Regions from separate parts of the Serratia sp. NCCP-200 genome, predicted to be linked through region 4. Evidence: predicted binding sites of a transcription regulator. Region 4 holds the regulator's gene; each other region holds the start of a gene.

Region 1 (3,141 bases), on a different contig from region 4:
CACGTAGTCAAGACGCACACGGCCCTTGCCATCTGGATCCATGTTTTTCAGGTCAGCTTTACGCTCACCCATCGCCTGCATCACAGAACCCTGGTGCTGTTCTTCGATGTCCAGCGTCACGTTCTCGAACGGCTCTTGCTTGCGGCCATCGATTTCGCGGAAGATAACTTTCGGACGGGAAACCGCCAGTTCAAAACCTTCACGACGCATGTTTTCGATCAGAACCGACAGGTGAAGCTCACCACGGCCTGAAACACGGAATGCGTCAGCATCTTCGGTTTCTTCAACGCGCAACGCCACGTTGTGTACCAGTTCCTTGTTCAGACGCTCAAGGATTTGGCGTGAAGTCACGAACTTGCCTTCTTTACCACAGAACGGTGAGGTATTGACGTTAAAGAACATGCTTACGGTAGGTTCATCAACTGACAGTGCTGGCAACGCTTCAACCGCGTTCACATCACAAATGGTGTCAGAGATGTTCAGCTCGCCCAGGCCGGTGATGGCAACGATGTCGCCCGCCTCGGCAACGGTGGCTTCGATACGTTCCAGACCCATATGGGTCAGCACTTTACCGATTTTACCGTTACGGGTTTTGCCTTCGCTGTCGATCAGGGTGATCTGCTGGTTAGGCTTCACTTTACCACGCTTGATACGGCCGATGCCGATAACGCCCACGTAGTTGTTGTAGTCCAGCTGCGAGATCTGCATCTGGAAAGGTGCTTCCAGCTCAACCTGTGGCGCAGAGACGTGATCGACAATCGCCTGGTACAGCGGAGTCATGTCTTCGGCCATATCGTTATGGTCAAGACCAGCGATACCCATCAATGCAGATGCATAGATGATTGGGAAGTCGAGCTGTTCGTCGGTAGCGTCCAGGTTAACGAACAGGTCGAAGACCTGATCCACAACCCAGTCAGGACGCGCGCCAGGGCGGTCAACCTTGTTGATTACCACGATCGGTTTCAGACCATTAGCGAACGCTTTCTTGGTCACGAAACGGGTTTGCGGCATTGGGCCATCCATTGCATCCACAACCAGCAGCACCGAGTCGACCATTGACATCACGCGCTCTACCTCGCCGCCGAAGTCGGCGTGTCCTGGGGTGTCTACGATGTTGATGCGGTAGTCTTTCCAATTAATGGCGGTGTTTTTTGCGAGGATGGTAATCCCACGCTCTTTCTCCAAATCGTTGGAGTCCATTACGCGTTCTGTCGCTTCTGAACGCTCTCCGAAAGTACCGGATTGTTGCAGCAACTTGTCAACCAGGGTGGTCTTACCATGGTCAACGTGGGCAATAATGGCGATGTTACGCAAATTTTCGATCACAGCTTTGCCTCAGGCATTAGAAATAGCGCGCTATTGTACACGTATTAAGCGAGGTACTAAACAAGATCACAACACTCTCTTATAAACAACTGTGTACAGGCTAGTTTGTGATCCCTTTCACGGTGCAAAAAGCAGCAATCGATGATGTTTTGCACCATTCTAGTGCCCTACCCCAGGTTATTTGCACCACCATAGTGCATTGCATCGCTAATGGTGCATACTGGCAATGAGCAAAACCCGCACAAACCGGCGATTTTTTCGCTTTTTAAAAGTTGGCACAGTTTTCGCTTTAGTCTACACAAGGCAAAACAGGCCAGTTACACAGATTCGTTCCACGACGATGACAACGATAAATCCGGGAGAGTTAAGTATGTCCGCTGAACACGTTTTGACGATGCTGAATGAGCATGAAGTGAAATTCGTAGACCTGCGTTTCACTGACACCAAGGGTAAAGAGCAACACGTTACCATCCCTGCTCATCAGGTAAATGCCGACTTCTTCGAAGAAGGTAAAATGTTTGACGGCTCCTCAATCGGTGGTTGGAAGGGCATCAACGAATCTGACATGGTCCTGATGCCAGACGCCAGCACGGCGGTTCTGGATCCGTTCTTCGAAGAGTCTACCCTGATCATTCGTTGTGACATCCTCGAGCCAGGCACCATGCAGGGCTACGATCGTGACCCACGCTCAATCTCCAAGCGTGCTGAAGACTTCCTGCGCTCTTCCGGCATCGCCGATACCGTGCTGTTCGGGCCAGAACCAGAGTTCTTCCTGTTTGACGACATTCGTTTCGGTAGCAGCATCCGTGGTTCTATGGTTGCTATTGATGATATCGAAGGCGCCTGGAACTCCAGCACCAAACTCGAAGGCGGCAACAAAGGCCACCGTCCAGCGGTCAAAGGCGGTTACTTCCCAGTGCCACCGGTCGACTCTTCACAGGACATCCGTTCTACCATGTGTCTGACCATGGAAGAAATGGGCCTGGTGGTTGAAGCTCACCACCACGAAGTGGCAACCGCAGGTCAGAACGAAGTGGCTACCCGCTTCAATACCATGACCAAGAAAGCCGACGAAATCCAAATCTACAAATACGTGGTTCACAACGTGGCTCACGCATTTGGCAAAACCGCGACCTTCATGCCAAAACCGATGTTCGGCGATAACGGCTCAGGTATGCACTGCCACATGTCACTGTCCAAGAACGGTACCAACCTGTTCGCTGGCGACAAGTACGGCGGCCTGTCTGAAATGGCGCTGTTCTACATTGGCGGCATCATCAAACACGCTAAAGCGATCAACGCCCTGGCCAACCCGACCACCAACTCCTACAAGCGTCTAGTCCCAGGCTACGAAGCGCCGGTTATGCTGGCTTACTCTGCCCGTAACCGCTCTGCGTCTATCCGTATCCCAGTGGTTGCCAGCCCGAAAGCGCGCCGTATCGAAGCTCGTTTCCCGGACCCAGCGGCTAACCCATACCTGTGCTTCGCTGCACTGCTGATGGCTGGCCTGGACGGCGTGATCAACAAGATCCACCCTGGCGATGCCATGGATAAAAACCTGTATGACCTGCCGCCGGAAGAAGAAGCTGAAATTCCAAAAGTGGCTGGCTCACTAGATGAAGCAATGGCCGCACTGAACGAAGACCGTGAATTCCTGACCCGCGGTGGCGTATTCACCGACGACGCGATCGATGCCTACATCGAACTGCGTAAAGAAGAAATGGATCGCGTGCGCATGACGCCACACCCAGTTGAGTTCGAACTGTATTACAGCGTTTAAGTCATACCCGCGCTGTCTAAGGATGGCGCGTCCTA
Region 2 (3,141 bases), on a different contig from region 4:
GTGGCGATGTTCAGCCTGGACTGGCGTATGGCGCTGGTGGCGATCTGCATTTTCCCGGCGGTGATGGTGGTGATGGGGATCTATCAATATTACAGCACGCCGATCGTGCGGCGGATGCGTAGCTACCTGGCGGATATCAACGATGGCTTCAACGAAGTGATCAGCGGCATGGGGGTGATCCAGCAGTTCCGTCAGCAGATCCGTTTTGGTGAGCGCATGAGTGCGGCCAGCCGCTCGCATTACACCGCCCGGATGCAGACGCTGCGCCTGGATGGTTTTCTGTTACGGCCACTGCTTAGCCTGTTCTCTGCCTTGGTGCTATGTGGCCTGTTGATGCTGTTTGGCTTCAGCGGTGAAGGCGCGATTGGCGTGGGGGTGCTGTATGCCTTCATCAACTATCTTGGCCGTTTGAACGAACCGTTGATTGAGCTGACCGCCCAGCAATCGATATTGCAGCAGGCCGTGGTGGCCGGTGAGCGTATTTTCGAGCTGATGGATCGCAGCCAGCAGAGCTATGGCAGTGACGATCGCCCGTTGGCGAGCGGCCGTATTGATATCAGCGACCTGAGCTTTGCCTACCGCAGCGACAAAAAAGTGCTGCAACATATCTCGTTGCAGGTGCCGTCACGGGGTTTTGTTGCCCTGGTGGGTCATACCGGCAGCGGAAAGAGCACCTTGGCTAACCTGTTGATGGGCTATTACCCGCTGAGCGAAGGGGAAATTCGTCTGGATGGCCGCCCGTTGTCCAGCCTTTCACATCGTACCCTGCGCCAAGGCATTGCCATGGTGCAGCAAGATCCGGTGGTAATGGCGGAATCGGTGCTGGCGAACGTCACGCTTGGTCGCTCTATCGGTGAAGAGGCGGTCTGGCAGGCGCTGGAAACGGTGCAACTGGGTGAACTGGTGCGTAGCTTCCCACAGGGCATCCATACGCGCCTGGGGGAGCAGGGGAATAATCTGTCCGTAGGACAGAAGCAGTTGTTGGCCTTGGCGCGCGTGTTGGTCCAGGCACCGCAGATCCTGATCCTGGATGAAGCGACCGCCAATATAGATTCCGGCACCGAGCAGGCGATCCAACGCGCCTTACGGCTGATCCGCGAGCAGACGACGCTGGTGGTGATCGCCCACCGCCTTTCAACCATTGTGGATGCCGACTCTATTCTGGTACTGCATCGCGGTCATGCCGTGGAGCAGGGGAACCATCAGCAGTTGTTGGCACAGCAGGGCCGCTACTACCAGATGTATCAGCTACAGCTGGTGGGTGAAGAGTTGGCTGCTACGACTCGCGACGAAACTCAGCCCGCATAATCTTAAGCAAGGGCTCCGCTCCAGGAGCCCGCACCACCAACAGGCAATAGCGCTTTTCAACTCCCTCCTACTGCACTTTCCCAACGCGTAATGCACCAAAAAAGTGCGCAATCTTCCGGCTGCGATCTCTGCTTTCGTCCAGTGCTGGCCTCTGGTTGTGGGTATTTCTATATAATCAATTGAATTTAAATAAAAAATAATTTGTGGCACAGCCTTTGCTTTATATGAGTCGTACCGGGGGTAAGTTTTTGGGCTTAATCGTGGAGAGGCAATATGAAGCTGGTTACCGTGGTGATCAAACCATTCAAGTTAGAGGACGTGCGTGAAGCCTTATCCTCTGTAGGTATTCAGGGGCTGACCGTAACCGAAGTCAAAGGCTTTGGCCGCCAGAAGGGTCATGCCGAGCTCTATCGTGGAGCAGAGTACAGCGTCAATTTCTTACCTAAGGTCAAAATTGATATCGCTATTGCCGATGACCAACTGGATGAAGTGGTTGATGTGATTAGCAAGGCGGCCTACACCGGCAAGATCGGTGACGGCAAAATTTTCGTTGCCGAATTGCAACGTGTGATTCGAATTCGTACCGGCGAAACCGACGAAGCGGCTCTGTGATCGCAGGCTCAGTCAACTGAATGGGGATGGATTGATAATGAAAAGACTGTTATCCACGTTGGGCCTGAGTTTGGTAACCCTGGTTCCTTCTTTGGCTCTGGCCGCTCCGGCGGTGGCAGACAAGGCGGACAACGCCTTTATGATGATTTGCACCGCGCTGGTGCTGTTTATGACTTTACCGGGAGTGGCGCTGTTTTACGGCGGCCTGCTGCGCTCGAAGAACGTCCTCTCAATGTTGACTCAGGTGACCGTCACCTTTGCCCTGGTGTGTGTGCTGTGGGTCATTTATGGCTACAGCTTGGCGTTCAGCGAAGGTAACGCCTTCTTCGGTGGCTTCCAGACGGTGATGCTCAAAGGGATCGGGATAGACAGCCTGACCGGCACCTTTAGCCAGATGATCCACGTGGCGTTCCAGTGCTCCTTCGCCTGTATTACCGTGGCATTGGTGGTGGGCGGCTTTGCCGAACGCATCCGCTTCTCTGCGGTGGTTATTTTTGCCGCCATCTGGTTCACGATTTCCTACCTGCCGATTGCGCATATGGTTTGGGGCGGTGGTTTCCTGGCAGCCGACGGCGCGTTGGACTTTGCGGGCGGTACCGTGGTGCATATCAACGCCGCGAGCGCTGGTCTGGTAGGGGCCTATCTGTTGGGTAAACGTGCCGGCTATGGCAAAGAGGCCTTTAAGCCACACAACCTGCCGATGGTATTTACCGGAGCTTCGATCCTGTATATCGGCTGGTTTGGCTTCAACGCCGGTTCAGCCAGTGCGGCCAACGGTATTGCGGCGCTGGCATTCCTCAATACGGTGATAGCCACTGCCGGTGCAATCCTCTCCTGGACCTTTGCCGAGTGGGTCGTACGGGGTAAACCTTCTCTGCTGGGAGCCTGCTCGGGCTGTATCGCTGGTCTGGTTGCGATTACGCCAGCGGCGGGTACCGTGGGTGTAGGCGGTGCGCTGATTATCGGCCTGGTAGGTGGTATTGCTGGCCTGTGGGGCGTGGTTACGCTGAAGAAATGGCTGAAAGTAGACGACACCTGCGATGTGTTTGGTGTGCACGGGGTTTGCGGTATCGTTGGCTGTCTGTTGACCGGTGTCTTTACCGCCTCATCACTGGGCGGAACGGGCTACGCCGATGGCGTTACCATGGGGCATCAGGTGTGGGTCCAGTTGATGAGCGTTGTTGTGACGCTGGTGTGGTCAAGCGTGGCCGCGTTTATCGC
Region 3 (3,141 bases), on a different contig from region 4:
GCTCAAACATCGACGGGATATTGACTGGCCCGCTGCCCGCAGGCGTAATTGCACCGAACGGGCAGGCCAGGCCACATAGCTTGCAGCCAATGCACAGGGTCTCATTCAGCTCTATGGCATGCTCGCCGTGCGTGATGGCATTGACCGGGCAAACGCGTGCACAAGGGGCGTCTTCACATTGGCGGCAAAGTATCGGCGCCGTTTGCTCTCCGACGCGCGTCACCGTCAGCCTGGGATGCGACTGTAGCCCTTCGGCCTTATGCACTTCGGTACAGGCAGCCATGCAGGTATTGCATCCGATACAGTGTTGAGGTTCCGCAATAACAAAGCGGTTCATGGCCGTTCCTCCGACAGAAAGCGGTTCATGCTTATATCGCCAACGACAGTGGATTGAGGGCGGCGCGGCGGCGTTTCTCTGCGTTCATTTTTTGCAGTAGCTGTTGGTCTACACAGAGCAACGCATCGGTGGGGCAAAATTCCATACAGGCCGGGCCATTGGCACGTCCGGTGCAGAGATCGCACTTGTGCGCTTCCGCTTTCTCGGCGGCGGGGAACATCAAGGTATTACCCTGATGGGCCATCGGGCGGGTGACCACTTCCATCACTCCGTATGGGCAAGCCATGACGCAGGCTTTACAGCCGATGCAACGCTCCTGCGTGACCTTGACCATGCCGTCGCTTTGGCTGATGGCCCCGTTGGGGCAAACGCTGGCGCAGGGGGCATCATCACACTGACGACACAGCACCACGGTGCTGACATTGCCGCCTTTCAGCAGATGCAGGCGAGGCGTGAAGTTGGCGGCATCCAGCGCCGAGACATCCTGGTTTTGGCTATGGACCACTACGCAGGCGATCTCACAAGTACGGCAGCCGATGCATTTTTGCGGATCGGCCATGATAAACCTGTTCATCAGTCACTCCTGATTACCTTCCATCGTTAAACTCCAGGCGGCGAGCCTTTGAGTCTGTGCTGCCGTTAGCTATACATAAAACGTGCCAAGCCTAATAAATTGATATAAAACAGTTGGTTGTGATTTAATGTGCCGCGCATGAACGGCGGATGGGCATAAACGACGAAGCGGGAGGGGATATTCGTCACGTTCCGCCAGAGTTGGCGTCGTCACTTCGTCATTTTTGTCGAAATCGGCAGCAAAAATGACGGTTTACCCCTCACCCCAACCCTCTCCCACAGGGAGAGGGAGCCGATCGGCGTTGTCGATAAGTGCGGGAATAAAGTTGCGGCTTGTTAAGTCAATTTTCCTGTGGAGGGGGAGTTAAATTGGCGCTGTGGTCGATCACGGGACTTAATTTGCGTCTCGGACTGTCCCCTCTCTTAGGGGAGAGGGAGCTGATAGCCCCTACTCTGTTGGGAGAAGGGCTGTCATAGCAGCAACCTCGATCGCCCCCTTTAGCAAAGGTGAGTCAGCCGGTGCTTATGAAGGAGCACTACACTTTCAGCCCAACTCGATCGCCCCTTTAACCAAGGTGATTCAGCTGGTGCTTATGAAGGATCACTATACTTTCAGCCCAACTCGAACGCCCCCTTTAACCAAGGTGATTCAGCTGGTGCTTATGAAGGATCACTATACTTTCAGCCCAACTCGATCGGTCCCCTCTCCCTGTGGGAGAGGGTTAGGGTGAGGGGCCACGGGATCACCTTGGCACCGTAATTGCACTAGCTGAAGCATCGGTGATTAATCGCCGAACAACGGAGCCCAGATGCATGAAATAACCCTGTGCCATCATGCGATGGAAATCATGCAGCAACACGCCCGGCAAAATCATGCCCGGCGCATTACCGCCGTCTGGTTTGAGATCGGCGCATTTTCCTGCGTGGAGGCGGAGTCGCTGAGGTTCTGCTTCGACATGGTCTGTCGCGGCACCTTGGCCGAAGACTGCGAGTTACATCTGCTCGAACAACAGGCACAGTGCTGGTGTCATGACTGCCGGACGGATGTGCAACTGCTGGTTCCCCAGGTCCTGGTCTGCCCGCAATGCGGCGGACGCAACCTGCGGGTGCAGGCGGATGACGGCTTACAACTCAAGCGCCTGGAAATTGAATAACCAAGAGGAAAAAGCATGTGTATAGGCATTCCCGGTAAGGTTGTGGCGCTGGACGCAAATCAATCCCAGCACGCCTGGGTCGACGTCTGTGGTGTGCAACGAGAAGTGAATATTGCCCTGGTGTGCCAGGACGATGAACCGCCAGAAGCGCTAATCGGTAGCTGGGTGTTGATCCATGTTGGCTTTGCCATGAGCCGCCTGGATGAGCAAGAAGCGCAGGAAACCTTGTCGGCACTGCAAGCAATGGGGGAAGTGGAGCAGGACGTCGCGCTGTTCTTGGCAGGAGAAGGCGACCAGGAGCGGCGATAAATTGTGCTATCCCCGGCAAATGATATTCCTGTTGCGGTGTTTTGTTGATCCGGTCGGGAGAAATTACCATTAACAAACCTTACTCTTTGTGAGGATGTTCGCTGGCAATAATCTTCGTGACTCAGACAAGTGATAAACCATGTCGACTGTACGCTTAGAACAACAAGACCTGCTCGAAATTACGCGCATGCTGCTCGGGCAGCATAATTTCATCGATCTGTTACTGCAATTGCGTCAGGTATTGCAGCGCATGCAATTGGCCGACAGCGTCGCGTTGGTGCTATTTGATCCGCACAGTGAACGGGTGAGTTTTCACGGGCTGGATCAAGCGCAGCAGCCGGTAAATTATCAGGACGAAACGCTGCTGGCGAATGGTCCGGTCAGCCGCTTTCAACACAGCTCGTTACCCCAGCGCTGGCAGGCCGATGAGCTGCACGATCGCTATCCGCAAATCCGCGCCCTGAAGTTGCATCCTCCCTTCAACCAATACTGTTTGATGCCGCTACATGCGGGTGGGCGGCCGCTCGGTGGCTGTGAATTACTGCGTAGCGGAAGCGAGCCGTTCAGCGATGCCAGCCTGGTGCAGTTGCAAACGCTGATGGAAGTGGTGGCGCTGGCCACGCAGCAGATCGTTTTGTTGGAAAACGCGCAACGGCAACAGCACCAGCTGCGTCATGAGCTGGATGACTATCGCATCTTGGTGGATGTCACCAATGCGGTGCTGTCAAAGCTGGATCTGGATGATGTGATGGGGGAGATCTCGGAGAA
Region 4 (3,141 bases):
GCAAGGCGAACAGCAGATCGACCGGTTGATTATCAATGGCATCAAAGGCGATAGGTTGCTCAAGGCGGATAAACACGCCAACGGCCCGCAAAGTGTCCTCTTCCAGTTTGCCGTGTGGGATCGCGATACCGTTGCCGATACCGGTACTGCCCATACGTTCCCGGGTGAGTACTGCGTCAAACACCACCTGCGAAGGTAGGTTGAGCTGCTTGGCCGCCAGCTCGCTGATAATTTCCAAAGCCCGTTTCTTGCTGGTGCAGTGTACCGAGCTTCTGGTGCACTCGATGTTTAACACCGAGCTTAATTGCATTATTTCGTTGTTCATCTCATCTTCACTTAAAACCGCGTCCTGTCGCTTTATTGCAAGCCTGCTTTACCATTGGAAAGCAGGCTTGCGTTGATAACCTTCATGAAACGGTTTTTCGCCTGTTTAACCCTGATGGCTTATCGGCGCATACCTATACAGGTGCTGCGCCGAGGGTTGCCGTGTAGCCAATGCGACTACGATGTGGGCCATTACGCATCGCATAACGGCCCAGAATGTCAGTGTTGCTTTAGTTTGTCTTTATGTTTGTTCAATTGACGCGCCAGTTTGTCGATCAGGCAGTCAATTGCGGCATACATATCTTCTTTTTCCGAGGTGGCGTGCAACTCGCCCCCATTCACATGCACCGTTGCTTCCGCAATCTGCTGCACTTTTTCCACACTGAGTACGACATATACCTGGTTAATGCGGTCAAAATACTGCTCGAGTTTGGCAAACTTGGTGTTGACGAACTCACGCATTGGTTCGGTGACTTCGACATGGTGTCCGGTAATGTTGAGCTGCATAATGTCTTCCTTCTCTATAGAGGTCAAACCAACTGTTTACGCTGGTTGGACGGCGGGATGGACAAAGACTCTCGGTACTTGGCAACGGTGCGCCGCGCCACCATGATCCCCTGATCGGAAAGCATGGTGGTCAGCTTGCTGTCGCTAAGCGGTTTGGCAGGGTTTTCCGCCGCGATCAATTTCTTCACTAACGCCCGGATCGCCGTAGAGGAGGCTTCGCCACCGCTGTCGGTATTCACATGGCTGGAGAAGAAATACTTCAATTCGAAAATACCACGCGGGCTGTGCAGGAATTTCTGCGTCGTCACGCGTGAGATTGTCGATTCATGCATTTCCACGGCCTGGGCGATATCCGCCAGCACCATGGGCTTCATAAATTCTGCACCCTGTTCAAAGAACGCCTCCTGCTGTTCGACAATACAGCGGGTCACCTTGAGCAGCGTGTCGTTCCGGCTTTCCAGGCTCTTGATCAGCCACTTCGCTTCCTGCAAATTGCTGCGGATATACTGGCCGTCGGCATCGTTGCGCACCGTGTTGCCCAGTGCCGCATATTGCTGGTTGATTTTCAGCCGTGGGATGCTGTCTGCATTAAGCTCTACCACCCACTTGTCCTGCACCTTGCGCACCAACACGTCCGGGATCACATACTCGGATTCACCGGTATTGATCGACTGCCCAGGGCGCGGATCGAGCGAGTGGATCAACACCATCGCTTCTTTCAGTGTATCTTCTTTTAAGCGAGTTGTTCGCATCAGGGTGCGAAAGTCGTGGTTGGCCAGCAAATCCAGATGCTCGCTGACGATCAGGCGGGCCTCCGCCAGATAGGGCGTGTCTTTGGCATACTGGGAAAGCTGGATCAGCAGGCAGTCACGCAGATCGCGCGCCGCGACGCCGACCGGATCAAAACGCTGTACGCGCTTCAATACCGCTTCGACCTCGTCCATCGTCACGTTATCGTCACCCATACTCTCCAGAATGTCTTCCAGCGGTACGGTGAGATAGCCGGTGTCATCGACGGCGTCGACGATCGAGGTGGCGATGGCGGCATCGGTGTCAGAGAACGGTGTCAGATCCACTTGCCACATCAGGTAGTCCTGCAGCGTTTGCGTGGTTTCGCCCTGATAGACCGGCAGTTCGTCATCGCCATAGTCGGTACCGGTGCCGGACGGGGTGCCCGCGGTATAGATCTCATCCCAGGTGGCATCCAAAGGCAGCTCTTCGGGCATGTCCTTCTGTTCCAGCGCTTCGCGGGTGTCTAGCCCTTCGGTCTCGACGCTTTCTTTGGTGTCGATCTCTTCGTGCTGGTCTTCGGTCTGTTCAAGCAGAGGGTTGCTCTCTAGCGCCAGTTGGATCTCCTGCTGGAGCTCAAGCGTGGACAGCTGCAACAGGCGGATCGCCTGCTGAAGTTGGGGGGTCATGGCCAGTTGCTGGCTGAGCCTGAGTTGCAAACCTTGCTTCATAATCTTCTGCTACTTCCGTTAACGGCGGCCTGCTGGCCTGCCGCTGGAACCTACAGGCGGAACTCTTCGCCCAGATAAACGCGTTTCACCTGCTCATCGGCCAGGATGGCGTCCGGCGTGCCGTGGGCAATCAGCTTGCCCTGGCTGACGATATAGGCACGTTCGCACACGTCTAGCGTCTCGCGCACGTTATGATCGGTGATCAGCACGCCAAGGCCGCTGTCGCGCAGGTGCTCGATGATTTTCTTGATATCGATAACGGAAATCGGGTCAACCCCGGCGAAAGGTTCATCCAGCAGGATAAATTTCGGGTTGGCGGCCAACGCACGGGCAATCTCCACGCGGCGGCGTTCACCACCGGACAGCGATTGGCCCAGGTTGTCACGCAGGTGGGAGATATGAAACTCTTCCAGCAGCTCGATAGCCCGATCGTTGCGTTGCTCACTGGTGAGATCGGCGCGGATCTCCAGCACCGCCATCAGATTGTCGTAAACACTCAGGCGGCGGAAGATAGAGGCTTCCTGCGGCAGGTAACCGATACCGCGGCGTGCGCGGGCGTGCAGCGGCAGGATACTGATATCTTCGTCATCGATCACGATGCGCCCGGCGTCGCGCTGAACGATGCCGACCACCATGTAGAAAGTGGTGGTCTTACCGGCACCGTTTGGCCCCAGCAGGCCGACGATCTCGCCAGATTTCACTTTCAGGCTCACGTCTTCAACGACTTTGCGGCCTTTGTAGGCTTTCGCCAGGTTTTCTGCGATGAGTGTTGCCATAAGTAATTAGTTACTCTTCTTTTGACCGTTTTTGTCTTGCAACTGTGATGGCACCAGAACCGTGGTTACGCGTT

What was found. Region 4 encodes sigma-54, which starts transcription at its own class of promoters, with help from an activator protein. Its sites were predicted from a motif close to GTTGGCACANNTTTCGCTNT; they were not measured.
Region 1: a site for sigma-54 is predicted at 1,598-1,617, ahead of glnA (glutamate--ammonia ligase). Genes of this name have one in related genera too.
Region 2: a site for sigma-54 is predicted at 1,511-1,530, ahead of glnK (P-II family nitrogen regulator). Genes of this name have one in related genera too.
Region 3: a site for sigma-54 is predicted at 1,658-1,677, ahead of hypA (hydrogenase maturation nickel metallochaperone HypA). Genes of this name have one in related genera too.

What each region holds. Positions count from the first base shown of each region.
Region 1 is NZ_BAAKUJ010000009.1:15,239-18,379, reverse strand. Features, by position in the region: gene typA (ribosome-dependent GTPase TypA) at 1-1,326, opposite strand, end outside; gene glnA (glutamate--ammonia ligase) at 1,697-3,106, shown strand.
Region 2 is NZ_BAAKUJ010000002.1:241,257-244,397, forward strand. Features, by position in the region: gene AC6HVW_RS06385 (SmdB family multidrug efflux ABC transporter permease/ATP-binding protein) at 1-1,308, shown strand, start outside; gene glnK (P-II family nitrogen regulator) at 1,582-1,920, shown strand; gene amtB (ammonium transporter AmtB) at 1,958-3,141, shown strand, end outside.
Region 3 is NZ_BAAKUJ010000002.1:1,008,143-1,011,283, forward strand. Features, by position in the region: gene AC6HVW_RS09920 (4Fe-4S dicluster domain-containing protein) at 1-337, opposite strand, end outside; gene hydN (electron transport protein HydN) at 369-911, opposite strand; gene hypA (hydrogenase maturation nickel metallochaperone HypA) at 1,720-2,064, shown strand; gene hybG (hydrogenase maturation factor HybG) at 2,080-2,373, shown strand; gene flhA (formate hydrogenlyase transcriptional activator FlhA) at 2,513-3,141, shown strand, end outside.
Region 4 is NZ_BAAKUJ010000004.1:314,634-317,774, reverse strand. Features, by position in the region: gene ptsN (PTS IIA-like nitrogen regulatory protein PtsN) at 1-325, opposite strand, end outside; gene hpf (ribosome hibernation promoting factor) at 544-831, opposite strand; gene rpoN (RNA polymerase factor sigma-54) at 855-2,291, opposite strand; gene lptB (LPS export ABC transporter ATP-binding protein) at 2,342-3,067, opposite strand; gene lptA (lipopolysaccharide ABC transporter substrate-binding protein LptA) at 3,074-3,141, opposite strand, start outside.